DNA from 3 places in the Kitasatospora sp. NPDC058184 genome. Region 1 is predicted to be linked to each of the others. Evidence: riboswitches for the same ligand, from Rfam matches in the RefSeq annotation. Region 1 holds a riboswitch; each other region holds the start of a gene.
The links. A riboswitch is a leader RNA that binds a small molecule or an ion and turns the genes downstream of it on or off. The one in region 1 is predicted to bind S-adenosylmethionine.

Region 1 (4,196 bases):
GCGTGCTGGACGGCGAGGCCGTTCCGGCCGGCGGGCTGGGCCTCGGGCGCCAGCTCAAGGACGAGATCTACGGCTGCCCGCCGGTCCTGGTGCTGATCGGCCGGCCGCAGGACTCCTGGCTGGCCGCCTGGAGCCGGGCCGACGCCGCGATCTCCCGTCCGGTGGAGCCGGTGGCGCTGGCCGGGGCGGTCGCCGCCCTGCTGCGGGACCGGCTGGCGAAGCGGACTCCGGCCGTCCGCTGAAATCCGCGCCAGGAGTAGGAAAGACAGGGGTAGAAGCGGGCGCTCCGCTCGATAGGCTGGCTCCATCCGTACGGACGTCCCCGGAGCGGGGAACCGACAACAGCTGGAGTCAGCCATGGTGAACGTGAACCCTGCGAACGGCGGTAGCGACCCCGCGCAGGTGGTCCGCACCTGGCCGGACCTCCTGGCGGCACTGTTGCAGGGGGAGGACCTCGACCGCTCGTCCACCGCGTGGGCGATGGACCGGATCATGAGCGGCGAGGCGTCCCCCGTCCAGGTGGCCGGGTTCATGATCGCGCTGCGGGCCAAGGGCGAGTCGGTCGAGGAGATCGCCGGCCTGGTCGACGCGATGTACGCGCACGCCGAGCCGCTGGAGATCCCCGGCCCGGCGGTGGACATCGTCGGCACCGGCGGGGACCGGGCGAAGACCGTCAACATCTCCACCATGTCGGCGATCGTCGCGGCGGCCGCCGGCGCCAAGGTGGTCAAGCACGGCAACCGGTCGGCCTCCTCGACCAGCGGCTCCTCGGACGTGCTGGAGAAGCTCGGGGTGGCGCTGGACCTCTCCCCCCGGCGAGTCGCCGAGGTGGCCGAGGAGGTCGGGCTGACCTTCTGCTTCGCGGCGAAGTTCCACCCCTCGATGCGGCACGCCGCCACCGCGCGGCGCGACCTCGGGGTGCCGACCGCCTTCAACATCCTCGGCCCGCTGACCAACCCGGCCAAGGTCACCGCGCACGCCATCGGCTGCTTCGACACCCGGCTGTCCGGGCTGATCGCCGGGGTGCTGGCCCGGCGGGGCGCCACGGCGCTGGTCTTCCGCGGCGACGACGGGCTGGACGAGCTGACCATCACCACGACCTCGCAGGTCTGGCTGGTGCGCGACGGGGTCGTCACGGAGTCCACCTTCGACCCGCGGGACGTGGGCATCGAGCTGGTCGGCATCGAGGCGCTGCGCGGGGCGGACGCCTCGTACAACGCCGAGGTCGCGCGGCGGCTGCTGGCCGGCGAGCACGGGCCGGTGCGGGACGCCGTCCTGCTGAACACGGCGGCGGCGCTGGTCGCGCTGGAGCTGGGCGACGCGCCGCTCACCGAGCAGCTGGCGGCCGGCATGGAGCGGGCCGCGAAGGCGATCGACTCCGGTGCCGCGCAGGACCTGCTGCGGCGCTGGTCGGAGGCCACCAGCCGGGCCTGAGGCGGCAGTTGGGGAGCCCGTGCCGGTACGCCGACGCGGGCTCCCGTGCTGTCCGGATGCTGGATGCCCGTTTGACCACCCGGTGGACCAGGCCTAGAGTCTTCGCCAGGTCATGAGTGACAGCGCCAAGCCCCAGCTGGCTGTCCGGCAACCCTCCGTCCGTGGCGGGGTGCCCTGGGTGAGGACCGGGTCGTCACGGCAAGCCGTCCGTGCGACAAGCGCGGACGCCCGACGACTAGCACTCCCGGGGTCCCTTGCCCCAGAAGGAGTGCATCCCCATGTCTCTGGCCACCGAAATCCGCACCCCGCTCGCCGTCCTCGGCGCCGACGTCCAGGTCCCGCTCGCCAGCGGTGAGAAGGTCGGCTACGCGGCGCTCGACTACGCGGCGAGCTCGCCGGCGCTCCAGCGGGTGTGGGACGACGTCGCCGCCTACGCGCCGTACTACGGCAGCGTCCACCGCGGGGCCGGGTACCTCTCCCAGCTGTCCACCGACCTGTTCGAGCAGAGCCGCCGCACCGTCGGCGAGTTCCTCGACCTGCGCGAGGGCGACCAGGTGGTCTTCACCCGGGCCACCACCGACTCGCTCAACCTGCTGGCCTCCGCCGTCCCGGCCGGCACCCGGGTGTTCGCCTTCGAGACCGAGCACCACGCCTCGCTGCTGCCCTGGGCGCACGCCGGACTGGACGTCACCTACCTGCGGGCGCCGCGCTCGCGGGCCGAGGCGGTGGCCGCGCTGGACGCCGCGCTCGCCGAGACGCCCGAGGGCCCCAGGCTGCTCTGCGTCACCGGCGCCTCCAACGTGACCGGCGAGCTGTGGCCGGTCGCCGAGCTGACCGCGACCGCGCACCGGCACGGCGCCCGGGTGGTGCTGGACGCCGCCCAGCTGGCGCCGCACCACCGGGTCTCGGTGCGCGAGCTGGACGTCGACTGGATCGCCTTCTCCGGCCACAAGATCTACGCGCCGTTCGGCGCCGGGGTGCTGGCCGGCCGGGCGGACTGGCTGGACGCGGCCGAGCCGTACCTGGCCGGCGGCGGGGCGACCCGGACGGTGGCCCGGGAGGCCGACGGCTCGGTGGCCGTGCAGTGGCACACCGGCCCGGCCCGGCACGAGGCCGGCTCGCCGAACGTCATCGGCGCCTACGCGATCGCCTCGGCCTGCCGGGCGCTGACCGAGGCCGGCTTCGACGGGCTGGAGGCCCGCGAGCAGCAGCTGATCGCCCGGCTGACGGCCGGGCTGGCCGAGATCCCGCAGGTCAAGGTGCTGAACCTGTTCGGCGAGGGCTCCGCCCGGGTGGGCGTGCTGTCCTTCGTCGTCCGGGACTGGAACAGCTCGCACTTCTCCGCCGCGCTGTCCGCCGAGTACGGCATCGGGGTGCGCGACGGCCTGTTCTGCGCCCACCCGCTGGTGCGCACGCTGCTGGGCGACGAGGACGAGGCACCGTCCGAGTGTGGTGCGCCCGAGCCGTCGCTGCCGGGCGAGCGCAGCCTGAACGCGATCCGGGTGAGCTTCGGCGCCGGGACGCCGGACGAGCACGTCGACCGCTTCCTGACCGCCGTCCGGGAGCTGGTCACGGAGGGCGCGGCGTGGAACTACCGCAACGAGGGCGGGCGCTGCGTCGCCACCGTGCAGGTCGAGCGGGGTCGGCGCGCCGAGGGCTGACCGCTACTCGTCCAGGCCGAGGGCGAAAGCGGCCTCCAGGTCGTGCTGGGAGTAGGTGCGGAAGGCGATCTGGGTCTCGGTGTGGGCCACGCCCGGGACCTTGTTGAGCCGGCCCGGGATGACCTCGGCCAGGTCGTCGTGCCGGCGCACCCGCACCATCGCCACCAGGTTGTAGCCCCCCGTCACCGAGTAGACCTCGCTCACGCCGTCGATGGCGGCGATGGATTCGGCGATCTCCGGGATGCGGTCGACACTGGTCTTGATCAGGACGATGGCGGTGATCACAGTTCGGGCTCCTTTGTGGGGTGCCGCCAGCGTATCGGGCGTCAGCCCGGTCGTCGCGGGGGGTGGCGGACCACGGTGCAGGCGTAGAGGAACCCGGCCGAGAAGCCGATCACGTGGACCAGGTACGCCACCCCGGGGCCGGCCGCGTGCACCGACCACCACTGCAGGACGAACCAGAGGCCGAGCACCAGCCAGGCCGGGAAGCGCAGCGGCAGGAAGAACAGCAGCGGGACGAGGGTGGTCACCCGGGCCCGGGGGTGGAGGCGCAGGTAGGCGCCGAGGGCGGCGGCGATCGCCCCGGAGGCCCCGATGAGCACCCGGGTGGAGTTCGGCGAGTGCGCCTCGGCGAGCGCGAAGCCGTACGTGGTCAGGCTGCCGGCGGCCAGGTAGAAGACGGCGTACCGGGCCCGGCCCAGCCGGCGTTCGACGGTGGGGCCGAAGACCTGGAGGAAGAGCAGGTTCCCGAGCAGGTGCAGCCAGCCGGCGTGCAGGAAGAGCCCGGTGAGGACGGACAGCGCCGGGCGCTTGCCCGGGGTCGGGGCGGCCGGGCAGCCGGGGACCGGGTCGGGGGCCTCGGCGAGCTGTCCGGCGGTCAGCGGCCGTCCGGCCAGCACCTCGGCCGGGACGGCGCCCCAGCGCTGCTCGTACCGCTGCTCCGCGCAGACCCGGGCCTGGCCCGTGCCGTACAGCGGGTTGAGCCCCGCGGCCGGGCCGAGCAGGAAGACCAGGGTGTTGAGGGCGATCAGGGCGTAGCTGACCACGGGGGCGGTCGCCGCCGGGCGGCCGCCCCGGGCGGCGGTGTGGTCGGGGACCGCG
Region 2 (4,196 bases), on a different contig from region 1:
GGCGGCTCCTCGCCCCACAGGGCGTCGATCAGGTCGGTGGCGCTCGCGCCGTGGCCGGGCCGGAGCAGCAGCACCGCCAGCATCGCCTGCTGCTGGGGGCTGCCCACCTTCAGTACGGTCGCGCCGCGCTGCGCCCGCATCAAGCCCAGCACCGAGAACCGGAAATCATCCATTCCTGCACCTGCCCGCTTCATGTGCTCGCCCCCGCCCGCACGTGCCACCCCCGAATTGGTGAGTCCCTATCAACCCACGGGACCTGGCGGGATGTCGAGAGATCGTCGACCCGGTGGTGATCCGGTGTTGATCGGCCGTCGCCACAATCGGTGATGTGGCGCCCGCAGTCGGCCCGGCCCATCACCGCCGGACCCGCCACGTCCCCGGTCGCCCGGCCGCCGACCGGCGACCCCCACGGCTCTCGGAGGCGGACGCCCATGAACACGGACCGGAACAGCGACCTGAGCACCGGCCGGAAAGCGGATCCGAACGCGGAACCGAGTACGGCGTTGAGCACGGACCTGAGCACCGACCGGGCCACGGACCGGCAGGGCGGACTGGACACCGACCTGCTCCACCGCCTGCTCGACGTCGACCCGGCCTGCGGACCCGTCGAACTGCTCCACCGCGCCCGGGGCGAGCGCCACCTCCCGTACCTGGTGCTCGCCGCGCTCGCCCGGGAGGACGTCCGGATGGGCGCGCACGCCCGGGACGAGCTGCGGCGCGCCCGCGACCGGGTCGAGTGTTACGCCCGGGTCGCCCGCGACCTCGCCGACGCCACCGGGGTCCGCCCCATCCGAGACCTGCCGCTGGCCGGCTACTACCCGCCCGACCTGCCCCGGCCGCTGGCCGAGCTCAGCCTCGTCAGCCCCACCGAGGCCTCGCTCTGGCAGGCCGTCAACCGGCTGGTCACCGACCACCCGGTGGAGTCCGTGGAGGTCACCCTGCTCGGCGAGCGCCCCCGGCACACCGCCGTCACCCTGCGCTGGCCGGCCGGGGACCCGCTGCTCGACCCGTGGTACCAGGTGCGGGTCGCGACCGCCGCGCTCCCCGGCGACCTCGCCACCGTCCCGGTCCGCCCCTACCTGGCCGCCGACGACCACGTCGAATGCCTGATCGCCCTCGCCGAGGAAGGGCTCGGGCGCACCTTCCTCGCGGGCGACGTGATCGACGTGGCCCGGCTCGCCGGGCAGCCCTTCGAGCCCGTCGAGACCGCCGCGGTGGTCGCCGCCTACCGGCTCGCCCCGGAGGCCGCCGCCCTCCTCGACCTCGCCGCCGAGCACGTGCCGCTCGGCGCCCTGCGGGACGTGCGCACCGTCCTGGAGGCCGAGGTCGCCCCCGAACTCCGCCGCCGGACCTCTGCCGGCACCCCGCCGTGCCACGGCACCTCGCCGCGCCACGGCACGCTGCTGCGCCGCACCGTCATCCGGCACCAGTGGGACGAGGCGCTGCTGCTCCCGGCCGGCGACGCCACCCTGCTGCTCACCCCGGTCGCCGACTACCTGCTCGGCCCCGAGGGCACCCGGCCCACGGACCGCGAGCGCACCGCCGCCCTCGCCGCCCTGCACGCCTGGGACGCGACCCTCCCCGGCAGCCCGGACGGGGCCCCGTGCACCGGCCTGTCGGGGCCGCGCCACCGCTGAGCCGGCCCCGCGGGGCGTGGTCGAGGGCGGGTCGAGGGCGGGGGGACTTGCCGACCCGCCCCGGATGTCTTGTATCGTTCCTGGCGAATCATCCAGAGGGGTGGAGGGACCGGCCCTACGAAGCCCCGGCAACTCCCCGTTCGACCCGGCGTCCGAAGTACGCGCCGTGTTGGCGGGGGCAGTGCCAACTCCGGCCTGTCGCCACTGTGGCGCGGGAAAGATGAGGAGACACGGTGCTCTCTGTGCTGTCCTTCGCCCGGGCGCTTCCCGCCCCGGTCCTTTCGCGTACCCGTCTCGTGCCCGGCGCAGGCAATCGGCCGACTTCTCCGGCCTGTCCTCGCTGACCACACCCCCCGGCTCCCCGCCAGGAGCCGCCGTGAGCAGCGCGGACCCGCTGCTCCCGGGCCTTGAGACTGGAGTACCCATCCCATGGAGAACACGAGCGGCGTCGGCGTGCTCGACAAGGTCACCTCGATCCTCGGCACCCTGGAGGCCGGGCCCGCCACCCTGGGCGGCCTCGTCGCGGCCACCGGCATGGCGCGGCCCACCGCCCACCGGCTGGCCGTCGCACTCGAACACCACCGCCTGGTCAGCCGGGACGTCCAGGGCCGGTTCATGCTCGGCCCCCGCCTCGGCGAGCTCTCGGCGGCCGCCGGCGAGGACCGGCTGCTGGCCGCGGCCGGCTCGGTCCTCGCCCAGTTGCGGGACGCCACCGGCGAGAGCGCCCAGCTCTACCGGCGGCAGGGCGAGGTCCGGATCTGCGTAGCCGCCGCCGAGCGGCTCACCGGCCTGCGCGACACCGTTCCGGTGGGGGTCACCCTCCCCATGAAGGTCGGCTCCGCCGCCCAGATCCTGCTCGCCTGGGAGGAGCCCGAGCGCCTCCACCGCGGCCTGCAGGGGGCCCGCTTCACCGCCACCGCGCTGAGCGGCGTGCGGCGCCGCGGCTGGGCCCAGTCCGTCGGCGAGCGCGAGGTCGGGGTCGCCTCCGTCGCCGCGCCCGTCCGCGGCCAGTCCAACCGGGTGGTGGCCGCCGTCACGGTCTCCGGGCCGATCGAACGGCTCAGCCGCCACCCCGGCGCCCAGCTCTCCCAGGCCGTCGTCGAGGCGGCCCACCGGCTCACCGAGGCCCTGCGCCAGCCCTGACGGGGGCTCCGAGGCTCTCGGATTCCGAGGTTCCGGGGTTCCCTGGTCATGGGTTCCGAACCTCGGGTTCCGAGACTCCGGGCTCCGGGGCGCACCTCCGCGCGCCCCGGGGCCCGGTTCCGGCCCGTACCGGTCCCGGGTCCGGCTTGGCTCGGGCCCGGCTCGGGCCTGGTTCCGACCGGCTCAGGCCCGGTGCGGCAGGCCGGTGAGGCTGGGGCGGGGGATCCGGCTGATCACCGCGCCGATCAGTGTGCCGATCGACACCCCGAAGACCGCCGAGACGGCCGCCAGCAGCGACTGTGCCCCGTTGCCGACCTCGATCTGCGCGGTGTTCAGCAGACCGAAGGAGCCCGGCACGACGATCCAGAACGCCGGGAGGTAGAGCACCTGCCAGAGCGGACCGCCCGGCAGCCAGTGCACCAGGGTGGCCGCGACCGCGGCGGCGACGGCACCGGCCAGGCCGCCGATCGCCGCGCCGTGCACCGACCCCACCGCCACCTGGGCGGTGACGCTCACCGCGATTACCGCGACGATCCACGGGATGGCCGAGGGCGGGGTGTGGACGTTGACCACCACCCCGGCCACCGCGATCGCCAGCCCCAGCGCGATCACCCACCAGCTCGGCTTGGCCACCTGCACGTTGGCCAGCGCGGTGGACGGCATGCCGATCGCGGTGGCGGCCGCGGCCACCCCGGCGAGGAACAGCGTCAGCTGCACGGCGCCGGAGACCAGCCGGGCGGTGCCCGCGTTGGCCGCGCCGGCGGCGATCTCGGACAGCCCGGTGACCAGCAGTCCGCCCGGCAGCAGGATCGCCAGGGTGGCCACGATCGTCCGCAGCGGCCCGTCCAGCAGCGAGGCCCGCGCGAGTGCCAGGACCAGCAGCGCGACCAGGAAGCCGGCCGTGACGGGCAGCAGCGGCCGCAGGTGCGGCCGCCGCCGGGCGAGCACGGTCAGGCCCACCACGATCAGCGAGCCGAGCCCGGCGGCCAGCACGTTCGCCGCCACCGGCTGCAGGAAGATGCAGACCCCGACCCCGACCGGCAGCGCCCCGAAGTCCGCCACCCACGCGGGCCAGCGGGCGGGCGCCCGCCGGATCCGGTCCAGCTCGGCGCGCGCCCGCGGCCCGTCGAGTTCGCCCGCCCGCAGCCGGTGCACCAGGTCGAGGACGTCGGCCGTCTGCTCGAACCGCAGGGTGCCGCCGAGCGGCTGGAACCTGGTGGCGCCGTCCGGGTCCAGGGCCACGAACAGCCCGTTGGTCAGCGCGGCGACCTGGACCTCAGGGGCGCCCAACGCCCGCCCCAGTCCACGGAGTTCGTCCTCGACCTCATGGACGGGCAGGCCGCCGCCCAGCAGGGCTTCGCCCAGGTCGAGCAGGAGACGGCAGAGCGGGTCGGGCGGGGCGTCGGTGTCCCGGAC
Region 3 (4,196 bases), on a different contig from region 1:
GAAGACGTCCGCACCACCGTCGACCGCGATGAAGCCGTAGCCCTTCTCCGCGTTGAACCACTTGACGGTGCCCTGAGCCATTCCGAACTCCCCTAGTGCTGTGCTGGCCCTTCACGTGCCCGCAGGTCGCGGGCCCGGGTTGGTTGAAGGCCGGCCCGGGGAACCCCCCCTGGGCGCAGCCGTGCACGCCGCAACCATCCGCGCGGAACGCCGGGCGGCCTCCGGTGAGCGGGTGATTGCGTCGACCGCCGCTGAATGTATCCGGATCGACGCCCTCTGCAACAGGGCCAACCGCCGGTAATTCCGCCAAGGCGTCAAGGGACAGGACGGATCGAATCGGAATAATCTCGGCATTCCACGCCGGACATAGCGGACGAATTACTCAAATGCCCGCGCGAATTCTGACATCTGCCTGACATGTTTCACGGTCCGCCCCCGGCGGCCGGACGCCCCCGGGCCGAGCACTGCGGGGGCCGAAAGGGAAACCCTGTTCCCAGCCGAGCCACACTCTACTCCGACTCGACCCGGAAATATTCCCGCCGGAATGCGAGCGGTCGCCCGCGCATACGGAGAACGGATTTCCGTACGCGCGGGCGACCGCGGGTTCTGCTTTGTCGGCTCAGCAGCCGCCGGCCACCGCCGGGATGATCGAGACGCTGGCGCCGTCCTTGATCTCGGTCGCCAGACCCTCGGCGAAGCGCACGTCGTCGTCGTTCACGTAGACGTTCACGAAGCGGCGCAGCTTGCCCGTGTCGTCCAGGACGCGGGCCGCGATGCCCGCGTGGTTCTTCTCCAGGTCGGCGACGACCTCGGCCAGGGTGGCACCCTCGGCGGTCACCTCGGCGGCGCCGTCGGTGTAGGTGCGCAGGATGGTGGGGATGCGGACGGTGGCGCTCATGACTCTCCTAGCGGGGGCGGGGCCTATCGGGTGGTTCAGGCGGACACGAGGCCGGCGGCGCGGAACGAGTCCAGCGTCGGGCGGATGACGGCGGTCATCCCGGAATCGGAGACGGCGTCCAGGGTCTTCAGCCCGTCGCCGGTGTTGATCGCGACGGTCTCCTTGGCCGGGTCCAGCTGCCCGGTCTCGACCAACTTCTTCAGCACGCCGACGGTCACCCCGCCCGCGGTCTCGGCGAAGATCCCCTCGGTCCGCGCCAGCAGCCGGATCGCCGCCACGACCTCGGCGTCCGTGACGTCCTCCACCGCGCCACCGGTACGGCGGGCGATGTCCAGCACGTACGGGCCGTCGGCCGGGTTGCCGATCGCCAGCGACTTGGCGATGGTGTCCGGCTTCACCGGCTTGATCACGTCCCGGCCGGCCTTGAACGCGGCCGACACCGGCGAGCAGCCCTCCGCCTGGGCGCCGAAGACCTTGTACGGCCGGTCCTCGACCAGGCCGAGCCTGATCAGCTCCTGGAGCCCCTTGTCGATCTTCGTCAGCTGCGAGCCCGAGGCGATCGGGATCACGATCTGCTCCGGCAGCCGCCAGCCGAGCTGCTCGCAGATCTCGTACGCCAGCGTCTTGGAGCCCTCGCCGTAGTACGGCCGCAGGTTCACGTTGACGAAGCCCCAGCCCTCGCCGGCCGGGTCGCCGATCAGCTCCGAGCAGAAGCGGTTCACGTCGTCGTAGTTGCCCTCGATGCCGACCAGCTCGCCGCCGTACACCCCGGCCATGACGACCTTGCCCTGCTCCAGGTCGTGCGGGATGAACACGCAGGACCGGAACCCGGCCCGGGCCGCCGCCGCACCCACCGCGCCGGCCAGGTTGCCGGTGGAGGAGCAGGACAGCGTGGTGTAGCCGAACGCCCGGGCCGCCTCGATCGCACACGCGACCACCCGGTCCTTGAACGAGTGCGTCGGGTTCCCGGAGTCGTCCTTGACGTGCAGCTGGGCGGTGAAACCGAGCTCCCGGCCCAGGTTGTCCGCCTTCACCAGCGGGGTCCACCCCGGGTTCAGGTTCGGCTTGGACGCCACGTCGGCCGGCACCGGCAGCAGCGGCGCGTACCGCCAGATGGAGGCCGGACCGGCCTCGATCCGCTTGCGCAACTCCTCGGCGCCCTCGCTGCCGAACTCGTAGGCGATCTCCAGCGGGCCGAAGCACTCCAGGCACGCGAAGCTGGGGCCGAGCGGGAAGCGGGTGCCGCACTCGCGACAGGACAGCGCGGCGGCCGGGCCGAGGTCGACGGAAACGGGTGCGGCAGTGTCGATAGCCATGATGGCGAGGCCTCTCTCCTCATCTTCCCCGTGGCGCGGTCGCGACACGGGACGGAATTGGCACCTGTCCCGCCGGGGCCTGTCGACAGACAGCCGCGCGAGAAGGTTGCCGGGACGTCAACGGGCCGTTCCCTCAGTCCCTCTGGATGAGCTTGTGAAATTGTGGTGGTGCTCAACGGAGACCCCGGCGTGCAAAGGTCCGACCGCTGTACGAAGACTGTATCCGAAGGCGTCAAACCTGAACGGGACCGTCCGCCAAGCGAGATGACCCGTCCCACCGACCTCGCCGAGGAGATCTCCGTGCCCGCCGAACCGACTCCCGCGCTCCTCCCGCAGGCGGCGTCCTGGCTGCGCCGCCGCTCCTGGAGCGCGGCCGACCGGCCGGTCCGCACCCTGCTCGACGCCAAGGAGCGCACCGGTCGCACGGTCAGCGTGGTCCTCCCCGCCCTGGACGAGGAGGCCACCGTCGGCGACATCGTCCGCACCATCCGCCGCGAGCTGATGGAACGCCTCCCGCTCGTCGACGAACTCGTCGTCGTCGACTCCGGCTCCACCGACGCCACCGCCGCCGTCGCCGCCGAGGCCGGCGCCCGGGTCGAGCACCGCGACGCCGTCCTGCCCCGGCTGCCCGCCGTCCCCGGCAAGGGCGAGGTGCTCTGGCGCTCACTGCTGGTCACCCACGGCGACATCGTCTGCTTCGTCGACGCCGACCTGCGCGAGTTCGACCCGGCCTTCGTCTCCGGCATCATCGGCCCGCTGCTCACCGACGAGTCCATCCAGCTGGTCAAGGCCATGTACGACCGCCCGCTGGAGTCGGAGGGCGCCGTCCTGCCAGCCGGCGGCGGCCGGGTCACCGAACTCGTCGCCCGCCCCCTGCTCAACCTCCACTGGCCGGAACTCGCCGGTTTCGTCCAGCCCCTCGGCGGCGAGTACGCGGCCCGCCGCTCACTGCTCGAACGGCTGCCCTTCCCCACCGGCTACGGCGTCGAACTCGGCCTGCTGGTCGACGCCCTGGAGCTGGCCGGCCTGGACGCCCTCGCCCAGGTGGACGTCGGCGTCCGGCACCACCGCCACCAGGACGGCCAGGCCCTCGGCCGGATGGCCGCCACCATCTACCGGACCGCCCTGGAACGCCTCGACCGCACCCACCGCCTCAAGGCCTCCGCCGACCTCGTCCACCCCCACCTCACCCAGTTCACCCGCGACCCGGAAACCCGCGCCTTCACCGCCCACACCCACCCGGTGACCGCCCTCGAACGCCCCCCGATCCACACCCTCCCCGAGTACGCCGCCCGCCATTAGGGCCTCTCTTCGACGGGCCGCACGGGTTTGCCACGCCGACCCCACGGCAACATGCCAACCATGGGCGATCTCACGACCAACCGTTCGAGCGTGACCGGCACCGCCCCCGTCCTGGTGGCGTCCAACCGGGGACCGGTGTCCTTCAGCACCGCCGACGACGGCACACTGACCCTGCGCCGCGGCGGCGGCGGCCTGGTCTCCGGCCTCTCCGCCATCGACGACCCGAACGCCGTCTGGGTCTGCGCCGCCCTCGACGACTCCGACCGCAGGGCCGCCGCCGAGGCACCCCACGGCCGCCTCGACCTGGCCGGCCACGAGGTCGGCGGCCAGGCCGTACGGATGCTGGACATCGACCCGCTGACCTTCGCCCGCGCCTACAACGGCGTCGCCAACTCCACCCTCTGGTTCGTCCACCACCTGCTCTACGCGACCCCCACCGCCCCCTCCTTCGACGCCGCCTTCCGCACCGAATGGGCCGCCTACCGGGCCTACAACGAGGCCTTCGCCGAAGCCCTCGCCGCCGAGGCCGCCCCGAACGCCGCCGTCCTCGTCCAGGACTACCACCTCTCCCTGGTCCCGGCCCTGCTCCGCGAAGCCCGCCCCGACCTGCGGATCGGCCACTTCTCGCACACCCCCTGGGCCCCGCCGGAGTACTACCGGATGCTGCCCGACGACGTCGC

Region 2: another riboswitch for S-adenosylmethionine. It lies ahead of ACFVXH_RS15265 (IclR family transcriptional regulator); the one in region 1 lies ahead of ACFVXH_RS02340 (aminotransferase class V-fold PLP-dependent enzyme).
Region 3: another riboswitch for S-adenosylmethionine. It lies ahead of thrC (threonine synthase); the one in region 1 lies ahead of ACFVXH_RS02340 (aminotransferase class V-fold PLP-dependent enzyme).

What each region holds. Positions count from the first base shown of each region.
Region 1 is NZ_JBHVVE010000001.1:510,800-514,995, reverse strand. Features, by position in the region: gene ACFVXH_RS02350 (hypothetical protein) at 1-242, shown strand, start outside; gene trpD (anthranilate phosphoribosyltransferase) at 358-1,434, shown strand; SAM riboswitch class IV at 1,543-1,661, shown strand; gene ACFVXH_RS02340 (aminotransferase class V-fold PLP-dependent enzyme) at 1,713-3,095, shown strand; gene ACFVXH_RS02335 (Lrp/AsnC family transcriptional regulator) at 3,099-3,380, opposite strand; gene ACFVXH_RS02330 (rhomboid family intramembrane serine protease) at 3,422-4,196, opposite strand, start outside.
Region 2 is NZ_JBHVVE010000007.1:46,197-50,392, forward strand. Features, by position in the region: gene ACFVXH_RS15255 (BTAD domain-containing putative transcriptional regulator) at 1-173, opposite strand, end outside; gene ACFVXH_RS15260 (hypothetical protein) at 504-1,637, shown strand; SAM riboswitch class I at 1,723-1,864, shown strand; gene ACFVXH_RS15265 (IclR family transcriptional regulator) at 2,067-2,780, shown strand; gene ACFVXH_RS15270 (threonine/serine exporter family protein) at 2,964-4,196, opposite strand, start outside.
Region 3 is NZ_JBHVVE010000035.1:72,490-76,685, forward strand. Features, by position in the region: gene ACFVXH_RS38815 (cold-shock protein) at 1-81, opposite strand, end outside; gene ACFVXH_RS38820 (MoaD/ThiS family protein) at 620-898, opposite strand; gene thrC (threonine synthase) at 934-2,214, opposite strand; SAM riboswitch class I at 2,231-2,367, opposite strand; gene ACFVXH_RS38830 (glucosyl-3-phosphoglycerate synthase) at 2,479-3,516, shown strand; gene ACFVXH_RS38835 (trehalose-6-phosphate synthase) at 3,577-4,196, shown strand, end outside.